4 regions of the Pseudomonas sp. SP16.1 genome follow, and region 3 is predicted to be linked to each of the others. Evidence: riboswitches for the same ligand, from Rfam matches in the RefSeq annotation. Region 3 holds a riboswitch; each other region holds the start of a gene.
What was found. A riboswitch is a leader RNA that binds a small molecule or an ion and turns the genes downstream of it on or off. The one in region 3 is predicted to bind cobalamin.
Positions count from the first base shown of each region.

Region 1: it holds a riboswitch for cobalamin, as region 3 does, so the genes downstream of both, ACUTAF_RS16775 (energy-coupling factor ABC transporter permease) here and cobW (cobalamin biosynthesis protein CobW) in region 3, are expected to answer to the same signal.
Region 2: it holds a riboswitch for cobalamin, as region 3 does, so the genes downstream of both, cobO (cob(I)yrinic acid a,c-diamide adenosyltransferase) here and cobW (cobalamin biosynthesis protein CobW) in region 3, are expected to answer to the same signal.
Region 4: it holds a riboswitch for cobalamin, as region 3 does, so the genes downstream of both, ACUTAF_RS01200 (TonB-dependent receptor domain-containing protein) here and cobW (cobalamin biosynthesis protein CobW) in region 3, are expected to answer to the same signal.

Region 1 is NZ_JBQYFZ010000001.1:3,506,645-3,512,190, forward strand. It holds gene ACUTAF_RS16760 (threonine dehydratase) at 1-116, shown strand, start outside; gene amn (AMP nucleosidase) at 117-1,589, opposite strand; gene ACUTAF_RS16770 (hypothetical protein) at 1,720-2,409, shown strand; gene ACUTAF_RS16775 (energy-coupling factor ABC transporter permease) at 2,420-3,103, opposite strand; cobalamin riboswitch at 3,160-3,362, opposite strand; gene ACUTAF_RS16780 (carbonic anhydrase) at 3,743-4,489, shown strand; gene ACUTAF_RS16785 (acyl-CoA dehydrogenase family protein) at 4,797-5,546, opposite strand, start outside.
Region 2 is NZ_JBQYFZ010000001.1:1,092,895-1,098,440, forward strand. It holds gene ACUTAF_RS05380 (NAD-dependent deacylase) at 1-3, shown strand, start outside; gene ACUTAF_RS05385 (C40 family peptidase) at 50-658, shown strand; gene ACUTAF_RS05390 (C40 family peptidase) at 745-1,263, shown strand; gene ACUTAF_RS05395 (O-methyltransferase) at 1,260-1,919, shown strand; gene ACUTAF_RS05400 (hypothetical protein) at 1,926-2,246, shown strand; cobalamin riboswitch at 2,286-2,490, shown strand; gene cobO (cob(I)yrinic acid a,c-diamide adenosyltransferase) at 2,664-3,317, shown strand; gene ACUTAF_RS05410 (cobyrinate a,c-diamide synthase) at 3,314-4,606, shown strand; gene bluB (5,6-dimethylbenzimidazole synthase) at 4,603-5,256, shown strand; gene cbiB (adenosylcobinamide-phosphate synthase CbiB) at 5,284-5,546, shown strand, end outside.
Region 3 is NZ_JBQYFZ010000001.1:4,511,797-4,517,342, forward strand. It holds gene glmS (glutamine--fructose-6-phosphate transaminase (isomerizing)) at 1-1,249, shown strand, start outside; gene ACUTAF_RS21275 (hypothetical protein) at 1,246-1,476, shown strand; gene ACUTAF_RS21280 (YoaK family protein) at 1,500-2,255, shown strand; gene cobM (precorrin-4 C(11)-methyltransferase) at 2,276-3,028, opposite strand; gene ACUTAF_RS21290 (cobalamin biosynthesis protein) at 3,025-3,465, opposite strand; cobalamin riboswitch at 3,552-3,747, shown strand; gene cobW (cobalamin biosynthesis protein CobW) at 3,845-4,894, shown strand; gene cobN (cobaltochelatase subunit CobN) at 4,933-5,546, shown strand, end outside.
Region 4 is NZ_JBQYFZ010000001.1:235,991-241,536, forward strand. It holds partial or broken gene ACUTAF_RS01190 (HAMP domain-containing protein) at 1-530, shown strand, start outside; gene ACUTAF_RS01195 (methyl-accepting chemotaxis protein) at 666-1,394, shown strand; gene ACUTAF_RS01200 (TonB-dependent receptor domain-containing protein) at 1,398-3,284, opposite strand; cobalamin riboswitch at 3,373-3,560, opposite strand; gene dxs (1-deoxy-D-xylulose-5-phosphate synthase) at 3,628-5,523, opposite strand.

The DNA of each region.
Region 1 (5,546 bases), 1.0 Mb from region 3:
TGATGCAGGAGTGCGAATGCAACGCCGGCCAGCGCGTGGCGGTGGTGCTCAGCGGTGCCAATATCGACCGCCGGGCGCTGGCCGAACTGCTGCGCGACGAGGCCGCAGCCGCCTGATCAGCGGAACGGTGGCTCGTCGAAGCTGCGCAGCTTGCGCGAATGCAGCGAGTCGAGTTGGCTGCGCATCAGCTCCAGCGCAGCGATGCCGATGCGCAGGTGCTGGTTCACCGCGCGTTCGTAGAAGGCGCCGGCCGCGCCGGGCAGCTTGATCTCGCTGTGCAGCGGCTTGTCCGACACGCACAGCAGCGTGCCGTAGGGCACCCGCAGGCGATAGCCCTGGGCGGCGATGGTGCCGCTTTCCATGTCCACCGCCACCGCGCGCGCGAGGTTGATCAGCGGCCGTTCCTGGGCCCAGCGCAGCTCCCAGTTGCGGTCGTCGTAGGTCAGTACGGTGCCGGTGCGCAGACGCTTCTTCAACTCGTCGCCCCGCTCGCCGGTGACCAGCTTGGCCGCCTCCTGCAATGCCTGCTGCACCTCGGCCAGCGCCGGCAGCGGGATGTTCGGCGGCAGTACGCGATCGAGAATGCCGTCGCGGCGCATATAGGCGTGGGCCAGCACGTAGTCGCCGATGGTCTGCGACTGACGCAGGCCGCCGCAGTGGCCGATCATCAACCAGCAGTGCGGACGCAGCACGGCCAGGTGGTCGGTGATGTTCTTGGCGTTGGACGGGCCGACGCCGATATTGACCAGGGTGATGCCGTGGCCGTCCTCGGCCTGCAGGTGGTAGGCCGGCATCTGGTAGCGATGCCAGATGACGTTCTCGATGATCGCCTGCATCTCGCCTTCGGCCATGCCGCGTTCGATCACCACGTTGCCCGGCAGCACCATGCGGGTGAAACGCGAAGCGCCCACCAGCATGTCCAGGCCGTGGCGGATGAACTGGTCGACGTAGCGATGGTAGTTGGTCAGCAGGATCCACGGCTGCACGTGGCGCCAGTCGCTGCCGGTGTAGTGCACCAGGCGGCGCAGGGAGAAGTCGGTGCGCGCGGCGTCGAACAGCGCCAGCGGCAGCGGGTCGATGTTCTCCCAGTCGTACAGGCCGTCGGCGGTGCCGTCGGTGGCGGCGGACAGGTCGGTGCTGGGGAACACCCGCGCCAGCTCGGCGGCGGTGACCCCGCTGCCGGCCAGCTCGTCGCCCTGCTCGACCACGTAGGGATAGGGGATGTTCTGCTGGCTGACGCCGACTTCCACGCGCAGGGTGAAGTCGTTCATCAAGGGGCGCAGCTGCTCAAGCAGGTATTTGCGAAAGGCCTCCGGCTGGGTGACGGTGATGGCGTAGGTACCCGGCACCTGCACCTTGGCGTAGGCACGTACGGTGGTCGGCACCTCGCCCTGACAGAGGTAGGTCAGGCGCAGTTCGGGGTAGCGGAACAGACTGTGCTCTTCGGCATCCGGCCTGATGCGCTCCTTGAGGTAGCGCTTGAGCGCCCGGCTCAGGGCGCCGGTGGCCTGCAGGTGCAGGGTGGCAAGGCGGTCGACCGCGTCTTCCGGGGTAAAGGCAACGACGAATTCATCGACAGAGGGGTTCACGGCGCACCTTCCTGGTTGTTCGGACGCCTCTATCTTGCCTGCTTCGGCCGCAGAACACCTAGCACTGAGAATGGCCACGGGCCGAGCGGCCAACGACTAGGCTTGTCACCATCCGCCCGAGAATCGCGCCATGCCCCACCTGCTCGCCCTGCTGCTTCTGCTGATCTGCCCCGCCCTGCTCGCCGGCGAGCTGGACGGTCACTACCACGCCACGCTCGACGGCCAGCCGGCCGAATTGCTCCTGCACAGCCAGGGTCAGCGAGTGGAAGGACGGTACGTGGAGAATCGGCGCCTGCAGTTGAACCTGCGCGGGCATTACGACGGCCAGCTGCTGCGCGCCGAGATCAGCGATCCGCAGTCGGGTCTGGTGCTCGCCAACATGAATGCCACCTACGCCAACGCCATGCTCAACATCAGCATCGCCGCGCGCGATCCGCGTGACGGCCAGGTGCTGGAGCGCCAGGCGCTGTTCCGGCGTGACGCCGCGCCCGCGCCCGTTGCGAACGAGCATCTGGACCCGGCGCTGGTGGGCACCTGGCAGCACGAACAGCGGATCGATAGCGGCGCCGCGTCCGCCACGCTGATGACGCTGCGCCTCGACGCAGACGGCAGCGTGACCCAGTGGAGCCGAGCACCCGACGGCGGCGACAGCCCGGGAGAAGTGCAGTACAGCGGCCGCTGGCGCAGCGACAACGGCCTGCTGCTGGTACGCCTGGCGGGCGCCGCCGAGTATCGCCCCGCCGCCTACTACAGCTTCAGCGAGCCGTATCTGGTCACCGAGAGCAATACCGGCAAGATGATCTGGCAGCGCAGCCGCTAGCGGCGCGAGGTCAGGCGGCGCCCTGGTGCAGCCGCTGGTTGAACAGCGGGCCCTGGCTGAAACGCGCCAGCGCCTTGGCCGCGGCCAGCACGCCCAGGTCGATCAGCGGCTCGACCAGGATCACGCTCATATAGGCCAGGCCGAAGCCGGCCACCGAGGCCAGGTTGTCGGCGCCGAAGCCCTGACCGTAGAAGGCCCAGAACGCCACCCAGGCGACGATGCCGCCCTGGTAGGCGGTCGACAGTGCCAGCGCCTGCTTGTAGGACAGATCCACATAGGCGGTGCCCGGCGCGATGAGGCGCTTGGCCAGCAACTGGATGCCCCACAGCGGCAGCAGCAAGGTGGTGACGTTCATGCCGTACTGCGGCAGATCGAACTGGGCGAACAGCAGGCCCTGCAACAGCAGGCCCGCCGCCAGGCCGATGGCCGCGGCGCCGGCGCCGAACAGCAGCAGCAGGGTCGAGCCGAGGATCAGGTGGACCTCGGAGACCCCTACCGGGTGATGCGGCAAGACCTCGAAGAAGCAGAACACCAGCGCCGTGGTCAGCAGGCTGCGCAGCGCCAGGGCCGCCACCCCGCCGTTGTCACGGATGGCATCGTGCGCCAGTTTGGCCGTCAGGCCGCAGGCACCGAGCGCCGTTGCGTAGCTGAGGAAGATCTTGGCGCCGTCGACGACGCCGGGTTCGATATGCATGCAGATTCCTTAGGTCGCGCCCACCGCGCGACGATCCGGATGGAGGGAATGGGCGAAAGCGCCCGATGGCGATGGCAGGTCTCCTGGCTCGCGGCTCGCCACTTCGCCCGCCTTCCCGGCCTTGCGGCCAGTGGCATAGGGGCGTCGTTCGCCGCTTACAGTTGCGGGGGCAGCCAGGGCATTGGCGACGCGCGCCGCACCCTGTTCCCTTTTCATCCGCACGCCATGGGCGCGCGGAACCATCGGCGGCCACCTTACCCCGCCGCACGGGCAAAAGACAGTCTTGCCGCGCGCCATCGACGCAGCCTGCACGCGGCTTTTGCGCGGCATCCACCGCCCCCCCTGCGGGCCGCGACGACATGAACCGCGACACGTATGGAACCCGCCGGCCCGGGGCCTGTCCTTGACCTGCATGTCGCGGCGGCGAAAGCCAGAACACCGCCGCGGCATGCCAATGCCTGCCCCTGTCCGACAACCGGCCGCCGACTGCTGCACGACGAGGGCGGGAGCGCCGGAAATACGGGACGGCTCAGGCCCGGAAATCTAACCGTTTATTACGAGACTTAACCTGCCATCCCCAGTGTTCGCATCGCATGGCGCGCGGACCGGTAGATCCATCATCGAGTGACGAGAGCGCATATGAAGAAAACCCTGATCGCCACGTTAACCGCTTTGTTCGCAACCGGCGCCATGGCCGCCGAGCCGCAACCGCACTGGACCTACGCAGGCAAGGCTGGCCCCGAACACTGGGCCCGGTTGGACCCGGGCTACGAAACCTGCGCGCTCGGCCACAGCCAATCGCCGATCGACATCCGCAACGCCACCCGCGCGGCGCTGCCGCGCATCGCGTTCAACTACGAGGCCAGCCCGGCCGAAGTGCTGAACAACGGCCACACCGTTCAGGTGAACCTCGCCAACGCAGGTGGCATCGAGATCGACGGCAAGGCCTACCGCCTGGTGCAGTTCCACTTCCATACGCCCAGCGAGGAACACATCGCCGGCCGGGCCTTCCCGATGGTGGCGCACTTCGTCCACCAGGCCGCCGACGGCCGCCTGGCGGTGGTCGCCGTGCTGCTCAAGGAAGGCGAGGAAAACCAGGCACTGGGCGAAGTGTTCGATGCCATGCCGGCCAAGGCGGGCGAGAAGATCGTGCTCGCCGGCAGCTTCGCCCCGCAGGCCGTGCTGCCACCGCAGCAGGGCTACTACGCCTTCGCTGGCTCGCTGACCACCCCGCCGTGCAGCGAGAACGTGCAGTGGCGCGTGCTGAAACAACCGGTCGAGCTGTCCCATGCGCAGCTGGCGCAGTTCCAGCGCCTGTACCCGATGAATGCGCGGCCAGTGCAGCCGCTCAATGGCCGGCAGTTGCTGGAGAGCGCCAACTACTAGCGAGGCCCGGCCCCTAGTGCCCAGGCGCGGCGGCTGGCGCGCAACCCGCCGCCCCCGCTATTGGCAGCGCAGCCCGAACAATCGGCGTCTTGCCCCGCAGCTAGCGAAGCTCGATCCCCCGCCGCCACGGAAAACACAGCAAGAGCGGCGGCGATGCCGCGTCGCTGAACGTGATCGGCCAGGGGTTCAAGAGCGGTTTCATCCCCGCTGGCGCGGGGAACGCGCTTAGCCTGACCAATTGTTCCTGAGCGGAAAAATCAGCCGCTAAAAATCCACCAATCATTCCTTGTTAAAGATCGCCCTCGCGTCAAAGCAGATGCGGCGTACTCCGCGCCAACACCGCCTCGACGTCGACGCCGCGCGGCAGGGTGCCGTAGACGCGGCCGCGGCCTTGCAGGCGGCTGGCGATAAAGGCGTCGGACACCGTGGCGTTGCCGGCCTCCAGCAGCAGCTTGGCCTGCAGAGCCACGGCCATGTCCTCGGTGAGCTGGCGGGCGCGGTACTGGATGTCGACGGTATCGCTGAAGTCGGCCTTCAGTCGCTGGATATGTGCTTTGAGGCGCGTGTCGCCATGGCCGTCGCCCAGCTCGGCGAACAGCGCATCGAGCACGCCGGGTTCCTTGGACAGTGCGCGCAGCACGTCCAGGCATTGCACATTGCCCGAGCCTTCCCAGATCGAGTTGACCGGCGCCTCGCGGTACAGGCGCGGGAGGATGGTCTCCTCGACGTAGCCGGCACCGCCCATGCACTCGCTGGCCTCGTAGATCATTTCCGGCGCGCGCTTGCAGATCCAGTACTTGCCCACGGCGGTGACCAGGCGGGCGAACTTGTCTTCCTGCTCATCGTGCCGGTGATCCAGCGCGCGGCCCATGCGCATGGACAGGGCCAGCGCCGCCTCGCTCTCCAGCGCCAGGTCGGCCAGCACGTTCTGCATCAGCGGCTGCTCGGCCAGCGGCTTGCCGCCGACCCGGCGGTGCGCGCAGTGGTGCGCGGCCTGGGTCAGCGCCTGGCGCATCAGGCTGCTGGAGCCGACCATGCAATCGAAGCGGGTCATGGC
Region 2 (5,546 bases), 3.4 Mb from region 3:
TAGAGGGCATAGTCGCGCACTTGTAAATTCAACCGACACGGTCGTGCCCATGCGCAAACGCTTCGCACCCCTCGTGCCTTTTGCACTCATCGCCTTTCTCGCCGCCTGCGCCGGCCACGCGCCGCAGCCGCAGCTCGACGAACCCGCGGTCGAACCCGTCGCTCAGCAGGTCGAACCTGCCGAGGACGAGATCGCCGCGCTGATCGACGACAAACCCTACGAAATGCCGCAGCTGGCCGACAGCCTGCTCGATCTCGGGCGTTCGCTGGTCGGCACCCGCTATCGCTACGGCGGCAACTCGGTGCAGTCCGGCTTCGACTGCAGCGGCTTCGTCGGCTACCTGTTCCGCAAGGAAGTCGGCCTGGAACTGCCGCGCTCGACCCGCGAGCTGATCAACCTGGACGCGCCCAAGGTGGCCCGCGCCGACCTGGAACCGGGCGATCTGATCCTGTTCAACGACCGCGGCCGCGGCCGCGTCAGCCACGCCGGCATCTACCTCGGCGACGATCAGTTCATCCACTCCAGCAGCAGTCGCAGCGGCGGCGTGCGCATCGACAGCCTGGACGACAGCTACTGGAATCGCAGCTACCTGCAGGCCAAGCGCGTCCTCGCCCTGGCCCCGGTGGACGACGAACAGGCCGCCCAGCGTCATCCCTGAGAGCTTGCGGCGCGGCCCCACGGGGTTGCGCCGTTCGTCCCGAGCCGGCAGAGTAGGGCGCATCCAGGCTCAGGATCGCCTCGCTCATGCCCGTCACGACCCGTGTTGCCCTGCTCGTTCTCGCCCTGCTGCTGAGTGCCTGCAGCAGTCGTGCCCCCAGCCCCCAGCCCAGCTACCCACCAGCCACCGGCCAGGTCCAGGGTGGCGCCGACGACGTGCTGTTCCGCGCCTTGGGCCTGGTCGGCACGCCCTATCGCTACGGCGGCAATACCCCGGACGGCGGTTTCGATTGCAGTGGCCTGATCGGCTACGTCTATCGTGACGCCGCCGGCATCAGCCTGCCGCGTTCGACCCGCGAGCTGAGCGCCATGCGCAGCCCCAATGTGCGCCGCGACGCACTGCAGAGCGGTGACCTGGTGTTCTTCGCCACAAGCGGCGGGCGCGGCGTCAGCCATGCCGGCATCTATGTCGGCGACGGGCGTTTCGTCCACGCGCCGTCTTCGGGCGGCACGGTGCGCCTGGACAGCCTCGACAACAGCTACTGGCAGCGCGCCTACCTGGACGCCAAGCGCGTGCTCACCGCCGAACTGGCGCGCAATCCGTGACCCAGCGCAGCCTGCAGCTCGACGACGCGCTTTACCAGTACCTGCTGGACGTCTCCCTGCGCGAGTCGCCGTTGCTCGCCCGCCTGCGCGCGGAAACCGCGCAGCTGAGCGAGGCGCGCTGGCAGATCGCCCCGGAGCAGGGTCAGTTCATGGCCCTGCTGGTGCGCCTGGTCGGCGCGCGGCGGATCGTCGAGGTCGGCACCTTCACCGGCTATAGCGCCATTTGCCTGGCCGATGCCATGGGGCCGCAGGGCCAGCTGATCTGCTGCGACCTGCCCGGCGACTACAACGCCACTGCGCGCCGCTATTTCGCCGAGGCCGGTCTGGCCGAGCGTATCCAATGGCGTCTGGGCCCGGCGCTGGACAGCCTGACGGCGCTGGAGGGCGAAGGGCAGGGCGACTTCGACCTGATCTTCGTCGACGCCGACAAGGCCAACTACCCGGCCTACCTGGAGCAGGCGCTGCGCCTGCTGCGCCAGGGCGGCCTGTTGCTGTTCGACAACACCCTGTGGAGCGGCAGGGTGTTGCAGCCGCAGCCGGACAGTGCCGATACCTGCGCCATTCAGGCGCTGAACCGGGCGCTCAAGGACGATGCGCGCGTCGAGCTGTCACTGCTGCCGCTGGGCGACGGCCTGACCCTGTGCCGCAAGCGCTGAGCCGCCGTGGCCGATGCCATCCGCCTGCCGCCCCAGCCCGACGCCTGCGAACTATGCGCGCGGCCGGTAGCGCTGACCCGTCACCACCTGATCCCCAAGGCTCTGCACGACAAGGCCTATGTGCAGAAGCGCTATCCCCGCCACGAACGCATCACTGCCACGCTCTGGGTCTGTCGCGCCTGCCATAACCAGATCCACCGGCTGTTCAGCGAGAAGGAGCTGGCACTGAGCTACAACAGCCGTGAAGCGTTGCTGGGCGACGAGCGCTTGCGCGGCTTCGTCGAGTGGCTGGCGCGCAAGCCGGCCGGCTTCGTCCCCCGCCACTGAGTCGCGCCGGCGTTGACGGGCGAGGCGGCCAGCCTCTACCCTGCGCGCCTTGCTTCAGGTGCCCGACGCCACGCGCGTACGAGGTGAAACAGGGAAGCCGGTACAGAATCCGGCGCTGCCCCCGCAACGGTAGGTGAGTCAAACGCCGCTCTATTGCCACTGTGCTTCGTGCATGGGAAGGCGCGGCGCTAGCCCGCGAGGCTCGCTCACAAGCCCGGAGACCGGCCTGCTGCAGTCCACGGCATCGCGGAGGGCGTTGTCTGGCGTGCGGGCTCGCCTTCCCAGTGGCCCGCGCGCGCCGTTCTCCGCCTGCCTTGTCCAGCCCAGTGTGTTCGGGAGCGCAACGATGCCGCCACGCCAGCTTGCCAGTCGTGCACTGCGACCCGCGCCCGGATGCCCGCAGACCAGGAAACCTCGATGAGCGCATCGACCGAACGCGACAGCGAATCGACCCAGCGCGACAGCGCATCGGCTGAACGCGACGCCCGGCATCAGGCGCGCATGGCGCGCAAGAAGGCGCTGATCGACGCGAAGATCGCCCAGGCCCAGGATGAATACGGCCTGCTGCTGGTGCACAGCGGCAACGGCAAGGGCAAGAGCAGCAGCGCCTTCGGCATGGTCGCCCGCGCCCTCGGCCACGGCATCAAAGTCGGCGTGGTGCAATTCATCAAGGGCGCCGCCAGCACCGGCGAGGAGGCCTTCTTCCGCCGTTTCCCCGAGGAGGTCAGCTACCACGTGATGGGCGAGGGCTTCACCTGGGAGACCCAGGATCGCCAGCGCGATATCGCCAAGGCGCAGCAAGCCTGGGGCGTGGCCCGGCGCCTGCTGAACGACGAGAACGTCGGTCTGGTGGTGCTGGACGAGCTGAATATCGCCCTCAAACACGGCTATCTGGAGCTCGCTGCGGTGCTCGCCGATATCCAGGCGCGGCCGCTCTCGCAGCACGTGGTGGTGACCGGGCGCGGAGCCTTGGCCGGGATGATCGAGGCAGCCGATACGGTGACCGAGATGAGCCTGGTCAAGCATGCCTTCAAGGCCGGGGTGAAGGCGCAGAAGGGGGTGGAGTTTTGACCTCGCGCCAGTGTCCGGCGCTGCTGATCGCCGCGCCGGCCTCGGGGCAGGGCAAGACCACCGTCACCGCCGCCCTGGCGCGCCTGCACGCCCGCCAGGGGCGGCGGGTGCGGGTGTTCAAGTGCGGCCCGGATTTCCTCGACCCGATGATCCTCGCCCGCGCCAGCGGCGCGCCGGTGTACCAGCTCGACCTGGCCATGGTCGGCGAGGCGGAGAGTCGCCGCCTGCTCTGGCAGGCAGCGGGCGAGGCCGAGCTGATCCTGATCGAAGGGGTGATGGGGCTGTTCGACGGCCAGCCCTCGGCGGCCGACCTGGCGCGGCAGTTCGGCGTGCCGGTGCTGGGGGTGATCGATGGTTCGGCCATGGCGCAGACCTTCGGCGCCCTGGCCCATGGCCTGGCGACCTTCCAGGCCGACCTGCCGTTCGCCGGCGTGCTCGGCAACCGGGTGGCCAGCGCGCGCCATGGCGAGATCCTGCGCGCCGCGCTGCCGCCGAGCATCCGCTGGTACGGCGCGCTGCCGCGCAATGCCGCGGTGGAGCTGCCCAGCCGTCACCTGGGGCTGGTGCAGGCGCAGGAGCTGGCCGATCTGGATGCGCGCCTGGACGCCGCCGCCGATGCCCTGGCCGCCAGCGCCGAGGTGGCCTTGCCGGCGCCGGTGCGTTTCGCCGCGCCGCCGCCGTGGGCGGTCGAGCCGCTGCTGGCCGGCGTGCGCATCGGCGTGGCGCGCGATGGCGCTTTCGCCTTTCTCTACCAGGCCAACCTCGATCTGCTGCGCGAGCTGGGCGCCGAGCTCGAATTCTTCTCGCCGCTGCTGGGCGATCGCCTGCCGCAGGTGGACAGCCTCTACCTGCCCGGCGGCTATCCCGAATTGCACCTCGCCGAGCTGCAAGGCAACCAGGCCATGGCCGCGGCGATCCGCGCCCATCACCGGGCCGGCAAGCCGATCCTCGCCGAGTGCGGCGGTATGCTCTATCTGCTCGACGAGCTGACCGACAAGCAGGGCGCCAGCGGTCGCATGCTCGGCCTGCTGGCCGGCCGCGCCGCACTGCAGCCGCGATTGACCGCCCTGGCTTTGCAGGAAGTGGAGTTGCCGGAAGGCGAGCTGCGTGGCCACAGCTACCACCATTCGCGCCTGGACAGCCCGCTGGCGCCGCTGGCCCTGGGCCGTTGCCCGAACGGCAAGGCGGTGGCCGAGGCTGTCTACCGCCTGGGCCGGCTGACGGCCAGCTATATCCACTTCTACCTGCCGTCCAATCCCCTGGCGGCGGCAGCGCTGTTGCGTCCATGAGCGAGCAGGCCTTCAGCGCCGCCGAGCGCGCCGCGGTGTACCGCGCCATCGCCGAGCGCCGCGACATGCGTCATTTCAGCGGCGGCGAGGTGCCGGCCGAGGTGCTGGCACGCCTGCTGGAGGCGGCGCACCGCGCGCCCAGCGTCGGCCTGATGCAGCCCTGGCGCTTTCTGCGTATCAGCGACCCGCAATTGCGCGAAGCCGCCTGCGCGCTGGTGGAGGCGGAACGGGTGCGCACCGCCGAGGCGCTGGGCGAACGCTCGGACGAATTTATGCGGCTCAAGGTCGAGGGCATTCGCGAGTGCGCCGAGCTGCTGGCGGTGGCGCTGATGGACGGGCGCCAGAAGCATGTCTTCGGCCGCCGCACCCTGCCGGAAATGGATATGGCGTCGGTGGCCTGCGCCATTCAGAATCTCTGGCTGGCCGCCCGCGCCGAGGGCCTGGGCCTGGGCTGGGTGTCGCTGTTCGAGCCCGAGGCGTTGGCCGCGCTGCTGGGCATGCCGGCCGGCAGCAAGCCGGTGGCGCTGCTCTGCCTGGGGCCGGTCGCGGCCTTCTATGACAGGCCGATGCTGGTGGAAGAGGGCTGGGCGACGCCGCGGCCGCTGACTGAACTGCTGTTCGAGAATCGATGGGGAGAACGCGGTGATTGACCGCCCGATTGGCAACGGAGGCCATGCATGAGCCTGGCGCTCAGTACCCTGGCCGGGGTAGCGCTGGATGCCGCGCTCGGCGAGCCGAAGCAGGGCCACCCGTTGGTGGCCTTCGGTCGCTTGGCCGAGCGTTTGGAGCAGCGCTTCAACCCCGCCGGCGGCGGCTGGCGCAGCCATGGGGTGAGCGCCTGGTGCCTGGCGGTGCTGCCGCTGACCCTGCTGACCTGGCTGCTGGCCCAGGTCTCGGCCTTCGGCTGGGCGGTGGAGATCGCCGCGCTGTACTTCGCCCT
Region 3 (5,546 bases):
CACCGACCGCTTCATCTACCTGGAAGAGGGCGATATCGCCGAGATCCGTCGCGACGCCGTGCAGATCTGGAACGCCGCCGGTCAGCCGGTGCAGCGCGAAGCCGTGCAGTACCACGAGGGCGCCGAGGCGGCGGACAAGGGCGAGTACCGCCACTTCATGCTCAAGGAAATCTTCGAGCAGCCCCAGGTAGTGCAGCGCACCCTGGAAGGCCGCCTGGGCAGCGATCAGGTGCTGGTGCAGGCGTTCGGCCCGCAGGCCGCCGAGCTGTTCGCCAAGGTCAGGAACGTGCAGATCGTCGCCTGCGGCACCAGCTACCACGCCGGCATGGTCGCCCGTTACTGGCTCGAGGAGCTGGCCGGGATTCCCTGCCAGGTCGAAGTGGCCAGCGAGTTCCGCTACCGCAAGGTGGTGGTGCAGCCCGACACCCTGTTCGTCAGCATTTCTCAATCCGGCGAGACCGCCGACACCCTGGCGGCGCTGCGCAACGCCAAGGAGAAGGCGCCGGGCCAGGGCGGCTATCTGGCCAGCCTGGTGATCTGCAACGTCGGCACCAGCTCGCTGGTGCGCGAATCCGACCTGTGCCTGCTGACCCAGGCCGGCCCGGAAATCGGCGTGGCCTCGACCAAGGCCTTCACCACCCAGCTGGTCGGCCTGATGCTGCTGACCCTGGCCCTCGGCCAGGTGCACGGCAGCCTGGACAAGAGCCTGGCCGCCGAGCTGGTGGAAGAGCTGCGCCGCCTGCCGACCCGCCTGGGCGAGGCGCTGGCGATGGACAAGACCGTCGAGAAGATTGCCGAGCTGTTCGCCGAGAAGCACCACAGCCTGTTCCTCGGCCGTGGCGCGCAGTACCCGGTGGCCATGGAAGGCGCGCTCAAGCTCAAGGAAATCTCCTATATCCACGCCGAGGCCTACCCGGCCGGCGAACTCAAGCACGGCCCGCTGGCCCTGGTCGACGGCGATATGCCGGTGGTCACCGTGGCGCCGAACAACGAGCTGCTGGAGAAGCTCAAGTCCAACCTGCAGGAAGTGCGCGCCCGCGGCGGCGAGCTGATCGTCTTCGCCGACCAGCAGGCCGGTCTGCGCAACGGCGAGGGCATCCACGTGGTGGCCATGCCGCATATCCACGACCTGCTGGCGCCGATCCTCTACACCGTGCCACTGCAACTGCTGTCCTACCATGTTGCCGTGTTCAAGGGCACCGACGTCGACCAGCCGCGCAACCTGGCCAAGAGCGTGACCGTCGAGTGAAGCGCGCAGACGTGATCCAACGCTTGGCCGATGGCGCGGTGTTCGACACCCAGGTCATCGCCAACCCGGCCAATACGCGCGAGTGGATCGTGTTCTTCAAGAAGGGCGAGGGCAGGAGCTACTTCCTGGTGGACGATGCCGAACAGGTGGAGTCTTTCCCCAGTCTGGACAGCCTGATGGTCGAGCTGCGGGGGTTGGGTATCAAGCGGGTAGAAACCCATCTGTAAAGCCGTCCAGCACGAGGTGCTGCATGCCCTTCAACTATGCTAGGCGCCTGACTGGTCGCGAGCGAACTGTGGCGGCCAATCGGCAACTGGGCTTCGCCCTTGCGGCGATTGCCGGTGCGATCAATGCCGGTGGTTTTCTCGCCGTGCAGCAATACACCTCGCACATGACCGGGATCGTCTCGTCCATGGCCGACAACCTGGTGCTCGGCGCCTTTGCGCCGGTTCTGGCGGGATTGGGCGGCGTGCTGTCGTTCCTGTTCGGTGCGCTCTGCTCGACCCTGATGATCCACTACTCCCGACGTCGCCGCCTGCACAGCGAGTACGCCCTGCCATTGTTGCTGGAGGCGGCGCTGCTGCTGTGTTTCGGCCTGCTGGGCGCCGGCTTGGCGCAAGTCGCCGGGTTGTTCGTTCCGCTCACGGTGATGCTGCTGTGCTTCATTATGGGCCTACAGAACGCCTTGATCACCAAGCTGTCCCGGGCGGAGATCCGCACAACGCATGTCACCGGACTGATCACCGATATCGGCATCGAGCTGGGCAAGCTGTGCTACTGGAACCGCAGCGTCGGACACGCCCGGGTCCTGGCGGACCGGGAGCGCTTGAGAATCCTCGCCTTGCTGCTGCTGTGCTTCTTCCTCGGCGGGACATTCGGCGCGCTGGGATTCAAGTACCTGGGCTACGTCTCCACCGTGCCGCTGGCCATCTTGCTGGTGCTACTGGCGGGCGTGCCGGCGCTGGACGATATGCGCCTGCTGGTCCGCGGCAGACGGCGCGACTGAACAACATCGCCAAGCGGGCTTCACGCATCTGGCCTGAACAGGTGGCGGTGTCCGGCGTGGTACAGCGCCGACTCGGCGAATCCCTCGGCACCCAGCACCCGGCCGACCAGGATCAGCGCGGTACGGCGGAAATCCTTGGCGGCGACCCTTTCCTCGATATCGGCCAGGGTGCCCAGCACCCAGTCCTGATCGGGCCAGCTCGCCCTGTGGATAACCGCGATGGGGCAGTCGGCGCCGTAGTGCGGCAGCAGCTCGCCGACTATGGCCGGCAGTTGACGCACGCCGAGGTGGATGGCCAGGGTGGCGCGGTGCCGCGCCAAGTCGTGCAACTGCTCGCCCTCGGGCATCGGCGAGGTGGTGCCGTAGCGGGTAAGGATCAGGGTCTGCGACACGCCGGGCAGGGTCAGCTCGCTTTCCAGCAAGGCGGCGCAAGCGGCGGTGGCGGTGACCCCGGGAACGATCTCGAAGGGGATGCCGAGGGCGCGCAGCTCGCGAATCTGTTCGCCGATGGCACCGTACAGCGAGGGGTCGCCGGAATGCACGCGGGCCACGTCCTGGCCGCGCTTATGGGCCTGATGCAGCAGGTTGACGATTTCTGCGAGATTCAGCTCGGCGGTATTCACCACCCGCTCGGCGCTATGGCCCTGCAGCACCGCTTCGGGCACCAGCGAGCCGGCGTAGAGGATCACCGGGCACGAACGGATCAGGCGCTGGCCCTTGACGGTGATCAGCTCGGGGTCGCCGGGGCCGGCGCCGATAAAGTAGACGGTCATGCTGCGGGCTCTCTCTCGAAAGTGGCCAGCGCACAGGTGGCGTTGGCCGTGCGGTTTTTCTCGCCGAGCAGACGAGGTGTGGCGCCCAGGCGGGCGGCCAGGGCCAGGGCGCAGGGCTCGGCCACCGCGGGGCTGCCGGTGACGGACTGGACCAGGGCGCTGCCGCCGGTGGCCGACTGCTGAGGCGCGAGTTCTTCACTGCTGAAGAACTGCAGCCTCAGCTTCAGCTGCTCGGCCAGTTCCTGCAGTGCCGTTTCCTCGCGCTTGTGGGCGATGCTGGCCAATCCGGCCAGGTTATCCACCGTCAGCTCATGCTGGTTCAGGCTGTGGATAAGCAGGGCTAGCAGCTCGTCCAGGCTGCAGCCACGCCGGCAGCCCAGTCCGGCCACCACCTGCGGCGGCGATGCTGAGCGGCATGTGGAAGAGGCGGGCAGCATAAGCGGTATTCGGGCTGAGTGGCGGCGTAGCTCAACATGGTGCCCCCCACCGGTCAACCGCGATTGACCGACCGCCGCGGCCTGCGTAGCCTTCTCGCGTTCGAGGTTCTTCCCGGCATTGCCGCCGGGAAGCTAAGAGGGAACAGGGTCGATGCCCTGGCTGCCCCCGCAACTGTAAACGGTTATGCCCTTCGTTAGACCACTGCCAACCGGCGGGAAGGTGAAGGGATGCGCGCCGCGCAAGCCGTGAGCCAGGAGACCTGCCTCGTTTCGTCAGCCAACTGTTCGGACGGGGTGATCCGACGCGGCCAGCATGCTCGCGCGTGCCTGTCTGCCCGTACACCCGTCCGCCGAATCTATCGTCGCCACGGGGCCCGCCATGAAAACCCTCGCCAAACTGCCCGTCACCATCGTCACCGGATTTCTCGGTGCCGGCAAAACCACCTTGCTGCGCCATCTGCTGGCTCACGCCGAAGGGCGCCGTATCGCGGTGATCGTCAACGAGTTCGGCGAGCTGGGCATCGACGGCGAGATCCTCAAGCAGTGCGCCATCGGCTGCAGCGAGGAAGAGGCCATGGGCCGCGTCTTCGAGCTGGCCAACGGCTGCCTGTGCTGCACCGTACAGGAGGAGTTCTTCCCGGTGATGCGCGAGCTGGTGGCGCGCCGTGGCGACCTGGACCATATCCTCATCGAGACCAGTGGCCTGGCCCTGCCCAAGCCGCTGGTGCAGGCCTTCAACTGGCCGGAAATCCGCAACGCCTGCACCGTCGATGCGGTGATCACCGTGGTCGACAGCCCGGCGGTGCTGGCCGGCACCTTCGCCGCCTTCCCCGAGCAGGTGGACGCGCAGCGCCAGCTCGACCCCAACCTCGACCACGAGTCGCCGCTGCACGAGCTGTTCGCCGATCAGTTGGCCAGCGCCGACCTGGTGATCCTCAACAAGGCCGACCTGCTCGACGCCGAGGCGCTGGCCGCGGTACGCGCGGAGGTGGCCGAGGAATTGCCGCCGGCGGTCAAGGTGATCGAGGCGCATGGCGGCGAGCTGCCGCTGGACGTGCTGCTGGGCCTGAACAGCGAGACCGAGCTGCATATCGACGGCCGCCGCACCCATCACGACGACGAGGACGACGACCACGATCACGAGGAATTCGCTTCGTTCCACGTGGAACTACCGGAGGCCGAGGAGGCGCGCCTGCTGGCCGCGCTGAAGGACGCGGTGGCCAAGCACGGCATCCTGCGGGTCAAGGGCTTCGCGGCGATCCCTGGCAAACCCCTGCGCCTGCTGGTGCAGGGTGTCGGCCAGCGCTTCGACCGCCACTTCGACCGCGCCTGGCAGGCCGACGAGCCGCGCCTGAGCCGCCTGGTGGTGATCGGCCAGCAGCTCGACCGCGCGGCCATCGAAGCCGAGCTGAAGGCGGCGCTGGCCTGAGCTGTAGGAGGGGCTAAAGCCCCTCCCACGGAACGAACATGCACCTACTGCGCACCCAACCCGGCGCCCAGCTACCGGCCGACAGCATCGCCGACCTCGGCCAGACCCCGGCCGAGCTGGTGATTCTGTGCACCGGCGATTCGCACCTGTCCTTGCTGGCCGAGGCCGCGCGGCAGCTGCCGGCCGACTACCCCAGCCTGCGCCTGGCCAGCCCGGCGCAACTGAGCAACCACGCCTCGGTGGACTACTACGTCGAGCAGGTACTGCAGCACGCCAAGGTCATCCTGATCTCGGTGCATGGCGGGGTGAGCTACTGGCGCTACGGCATCGAGTGCCTGGTGGAGCTGGGCGCGCGCGGCGCCAGGGTGATCATGGTGCCGGGCGACGACAAGCCCGACCCGGAGCTGAGTGCGCTCGGCAACGTCGGCGAAGAGGACAGCCAGCGCCTCTGGCAATACCTGCGCCAGGGCGGGCTGGACAACGCGCGCCAGCTGTTTCGCTGCATCGGCAGCCGCTGGCTGGGGCGTGACGACAGTTGGCGGGAGCCGCAACCGCTGCCGCGTGTCGGCCTCTATCACCCGCAGCACAGTCCGGCCGAGCTGGCTGACTGGCAGGCGCAGTGGCAACCCGGTGCGCCCGTGGTGGCGCTGCT
Region 4 (5,546 bases), 4.3 Mb from region 3:
GCGTGTCCGGCCTGGGCTACGACCTGGGGGACATGTCGAAGATGATCAGCGAGTTCCGCTTCGGCGAGCAGGGCCAGGTGTTCCTGGTCGACGGCAAGGGCGGGGTCAAGGTCCACCCGCACTCCGAACTCAGCGGCAGCGGCCAATTGGAGCAGCTGTTCGGCGCCGAGGCGGCGCAGCAGGCGCTGCTCGGCGATGGCCGGGCGGTGCGCTTCGAGCGCGACGGCGAGGCCTACCTGGCGGTGGCGCAGAAGTTCGCCAGCCTCGACTGGCTGCTGGTCAGCGAGGTGCCGGAGGCGGAAATCTACGCCGAGGCGCGCCGGGCGCTGCTGATGAGCAGCCTGATCGGCCTGGCCGTGGCGCTGCTGTTCCTCGGCCTGGTGGTGCTGCTGGCGCGCGGGCTGGTGCGGCCGATCCGCCAGGTCACCGCGGCGCTGGTGGATATCGGCGGCGGTGGCGGCGACCTGACCCGCCGTCTCGACGAGTCGCGCGGCGACGAGCTGGGCGACCTGGCGCGCGGTTTCAATCGCTTCCTGGCCAGCCAGCGCGAGCTGATCGGCGAGGTGCTGGCCACCAGCGAGCGCCTGCGCGGCGCGGTCGGCCAGGTCGCCCAGGTGGTGGAGAACACCGCCGGGCGCGCCGGCCAGCAGCAGGAAATGACCGACATGGTGGCCACCGCCGTGCACGAGATGGGCCTGACCGTGCAGGAGATCGCGCGCAACGCCAGCAGCGCAGCGCAGTCCTCGCACAGCGCGCGCGACGAGGCGCAGCAGGCGCGCCAGGTGGTGGGCCAGTCCATCGCCCATATCGAGCGGATGTCCGCCGATATCGGTGGCGCCGCCGAGGCGGTGAGTGAGCTGGCCGAGCAGGTGGCCTCCATCGACCAGGTGCTGGCGGTGATCCGCGGCATCTCCGAGCAGACCAACCTGCTGGCGCTCAACGCCGCCATCGAGGCGGCGCGAGCGGGCGAGATGGGCCGCGGCTTCGCCGTGGTGGCCGACGAGGTGCGTACCCTGGCCAGCCGCACCCAGGCCTCCACCGACGAGATCCAGCAGATGATCCAGCGTCTCAAGCAGGGCGCCGAGACGGCGGTCAGCTCCATGCACGCCGGCCAGGCGGCCACCGGCACCGGGGTCGAGGCCAGCCAGCGCACAGGCCAGTCGCTCGGCGCCATCACCGAGCAGGTGGAGGCGATCAGCGACATGAACACCCAGGTGGCGGCGGCCACCGAGGAACAGAGTTCGGTGACCGAGGAGATCAACCGCAACGTGCAGGGCATCGCCGACCTGGCGCATGCCACCGCCGGCGAGGTGCGCGCCTGCCGCGAGGACTGCCAGACCCTGCGCCGCCTGGCCGACGACCTGGCCGGCCAGGTCGGCCAGTTCCGTCTGTAAGGGCTACAGCCGGGGCGTCCAGCTCAGGGAGAGCAGGGCGCTACGGCCTTCCTCGCGGTAGCCGTAATAGCTCACGCTGCTGAAGAACGCGTCGTTCGGCCGGCTGTACAGGGCCTGGGAATAGTCCTTGTCCAGCAGGTTGTCGACCTTGAACTGCCACAGCAGCTCCTCGTTCATCCGCCAGCTCGCCCGTGCGCCAAGCAGACCGTAGCCGGCGATCTCGCGGCTGTTGGCGGCATCGTCGTAGCGCCCGGAGAAGGCCTGCCAGCTCATGCCGGCGGCGAAGGCGCCGAACTGGCGATCCAGATCCAGGCTCAGGCTGCGCTTGGTGCGGCGTGGCAGGGTATGGCCGGTGTCGCGATCGCGAGGGTCGAGCAGGCTGGCGCCGAGAGCGGCCTGCCAGCCCAGCACGTCGCGTTCGAGGCTCAGTTCCAGCCCCTGCAGGCGCGCCTGGTTGACGTTCATCGGGGTGCTGAAGAAGGTCACCGGGTCGCTCACCACGGTGATCAGGTCCTCCACCTCGGTACGGTAGGCCGACAGGCTCCAGCGGGTGTCCAGGTGATCGCCACGCAGCTGCGCCTCGTAGGTCTTCGAACGCTCGGGGGCCAGGTCCGGATTGCCGCCATAGTAGGCGCTGGTGGGGAAGTACAGATCGTTGAAGGTGGGGGCGTGGAAGCCTTCGCCATAGCTCAGCAGCAGCTCCAGGCGCTCGGCCAGGTCCAGGCTCAGCGCGGCGTTCCAGGTGTTCTCGCTGCCGAACTGCTGGTTGTCGTCATGGCGCAGGCCCAGTTCGGTGGCGAAGCCGTCGCCGCGGTAGCGGTGCTGGACGAAGGCGGCCTGGTTCCAGCGCTCGGTCCGGCTGAAGTCGCTGTCCGTGTTCAGGCGGTCCTCGGACCAGTCGAGACCGAGCAGCAGCTGCTGGGCATCGTCCAGGCGCAGGGTATTGAGCCAGGCGGCGCTGTCGCGGTAGGTATTGAACAGGTAGTTGTTGAAGCTGTTCAGCGGGTCGCGATTGTCGCTCTTGTCCTCGCTGTGGCCGAGCTCCAGGCGGCTGCTCCAGCGCTCGGCGAGCTGCGCCTCGAGATGGGCCGAGGCGGAAGAGACGCTGAAGCGTTCGCTGGGATTGCCCGGCGCGAAGCTGAACAGGTCGTCGTATTCGCTCTCGCCACGCTGATCGAGCAGGCTCAGGCCACCCTTCAGGCGCTCGTTGAAACGATGTTCCAGGTTCAGGTTGAAGGCCTTGCGCCGCAGACCATCGTGGTCGCCATCGTAGCCGCGGGCATCCTGCGAGCGGTCGAAGCCGGTGCGTTCGGTCAGGCTGGCGCCCAGGTCGAAGCGGGTGCGCTGGTCGCCGCCGGACAGCCCCAGGCTGCGCTCGAAGGTTTGCTGGCTGCCGGCGGCCAGGCGCAGGCGTGGCTGCAGGCCTGCTTCGCCCTGGCGCGTGAAGATCTGGATGACCCCGCCGATGGCGTCGGCGCCGTACAGCGCCGAGCGCGGACCGCGTACCACCTCGATGCGCTCGATCTGTTCCGGGCTGAGGAACTCCAGGCGGGCCAGACCGCTGGCGGCGGCATTCAGGCGCACGCCATCGACCAGCACCAGGGTCTGGTTGGCGTTGGCGCCGCGCAGGAACAGGCTGGTCAGGCTGCCGCGGCCGCCGTTCTGCACGATGGAGACCCCCGGCACGCGGCTGAGCAGATCCGGCACGCTGCTGACCTGCAGGCGCTCGATATCGCTTCGTTCGAAAACGCTGGTGGCGGCGGTGGCCTGGGTTTGTGGTTCGAGCAGGCGGCCGGAGGTGATCAATAGTGGCGATGCCGCATAGGGCTCGGCAGCCAGGGCCAGGCTCGGCATGACGGCGATGGCCAGGGCCAGACGGGACGGTTTCATCAGGGTTATTCCTCAAAGGTCGGCAGACATTCGAGGAGGGCAGGGGCAAGCGCGCAGGGCGGCGCTTGACGGTGCTGCCCTCCGCAACACCAGTCGCACCGTCGGGGCCGGTCTCCGGGCTGTCGACCCCGGTCCGCCTTCCCGGGAATTCCCAGTGGCCGTGGACAAGGTGCAGGCGGCGGCCTGCAGTCGATTACCGTTGCGGGGGCAGCGTCGGCTTCGCACCGACTTCCCGTTTAACGCCGCATGCGGCGCACCCTGACGGAACATGAAATGCCGCGCACCCTAGTGCGCGGCACAGTGAAATTCAAGCAAGCCTGGCTCAGCTACGGATGAGCGGTACTCATTCACCCAGCAGGGTCAGGCGCGCGCGCACCGCGGCGGCGATGCCGGCCTGGTCGAGGCCGCACTCGGCGAGCATCTGCGCCGGCTTGGCGTGCTCGACGTAGTAGTCGGGCAGGCCCAGCTGCAGCAGCGGCGCCCGCAGGTTCTCGCGGGCGAGGAACTCGCCGACCGCGCTGCCGGCGCCGCCCATCACCGCGTTCTCCTCGATGCTCACCAGCAGCCGGTGGCTGCCGGCCAGCTCGCGCAGCAGGGCTTCGTCCAGGGGTTTGACGAAGCGCATGTCGACCACCGTGGCGTCCAGCTCCTCGCCGACGCGCAGCGCCTCGGCCAGCTGCACGCCGAAGGCCAGCAGGGCGACGCCCCGGCCCTGGCGGCGCACCACTGCCTTGCCGATTTCCAGCGGCTCGAGGCCGGGCTCGATGGCGACGTTGGGGCCGCTGCCGCGCGGGTAGCGCACCGCCGCCGGGCCGTCGAACAGGTAGCCGGTGCTGAGCATGCGGCGCAGTTCATTCTCGTCGCTCGGGGTCATCACCAGCATGCCGGGGATGCAGCGCAGGTAGGAGATATCGAAGCTGCCGGCGTGGGTCGGGCCGTCCTCGCCGACCAGGCCGGCGCGGTCGATGGCGAACAGCACGTCGAGGTTCTGCACCGCGACGTCGTGGATCAGCTGGTCGTAGGCGCGCTGGAGGAAGGTCGAGTAGATCGCCACCACCGGCTTGATACCGTCGCAGGCCATGCCGGCGGCCAGGGTCACCGCGTGCTGCTCGGCGATGGCGACGTCGAAGTAGCGTGACGGGAAGCGCTCGGCGAAGGCCACCAGGTCCGAGCCTTCCTTCATCGCCGGGGTGATGCCGACCAGGCGGTTGTCTGCCGCGGCCATATCGCACAGCCACTGGCCGAACACGTTGGAGTATTTCGGGCCTGATGGTTTCTTCGGCGCGGTGTCGGGCGTGACCGGCTCCAGCTTGGTGATGGCGTGGTAGCCAATGGGGTCGGCCTCGGCCGGGGCGAAACCCTTGCCCTTCTTGGTCACCACGTGGAGGAACTGCGGGCCCTCCAGGTCGCGCATATTGCGCAGGGTGGCGAGCAGGGTCGGCAGGTCGTGGCCGTCGATGGGGCCGACGTAGTTCCAGCCCAGCTCCTCGAACAGGGTGCCGGGCACCAGCATGCCCTTGGCGTGTTCCTCGACCTTGCGCGCGATCTCCCAGGCGCCGGGCAGGCGCGAGAGGATCTTCTTGCTGCCCTCGCGCATGCTGGCGTAGGTGCGGCTGGAGATGATCTTGGCCAGGTAGTTGGACAGGCCGCCGACGTTCTTGGAGATCGACATGTCGTTGTCGTTGAGGATCACCAGCATGTCGGCGTTGACGTCGCTGGCGTGGTTGAGCGCCTCGAAGGCCATGCCGGCGGTCAGCGCGCCGTCGCCGATCACCGCCACGCTCTTGCGCTTCTCGCCCAGCAGGCGCGCGGCGATGGCCATGCCCAGCGCCGCGCCGATGCTGGTGCTGGAGTGGCCGACGCCGAAGGTGTCGTACTCGCTCTCGCTGCGGCGCGGGAAGGCGGCCAGGCCGTCCTTCTGGCGCAGCGTGCCCATGCGCTCGCGGCGGCCGGTGAGGATCTTGTGCGGGTAGGCCTGGTGGCCGACGTCCCACACCAGGCGGTCGTCGGGGGTATCGAAGACGTAGTGCAGGGCGATGGTCAGCTCGATCACGCCGAGGCCGGCGCCGAAGTGGCCGCCGCTCTGGCCGACGCTGTACAGCAGGTACTGGCGCAGCTCGTCGGCGAGGGTTTCCAGGTCCGCTTCGGCCAGGCGGCGCAACTCGTCCGGCGTGTTGGCGCGGTCCAACAGGGGCGTATGCGGGCGCTCGCGGGGGATCTCGTGGAAAGTGGTCGGCATCAGGCGAATCGTTATAGGCGTAA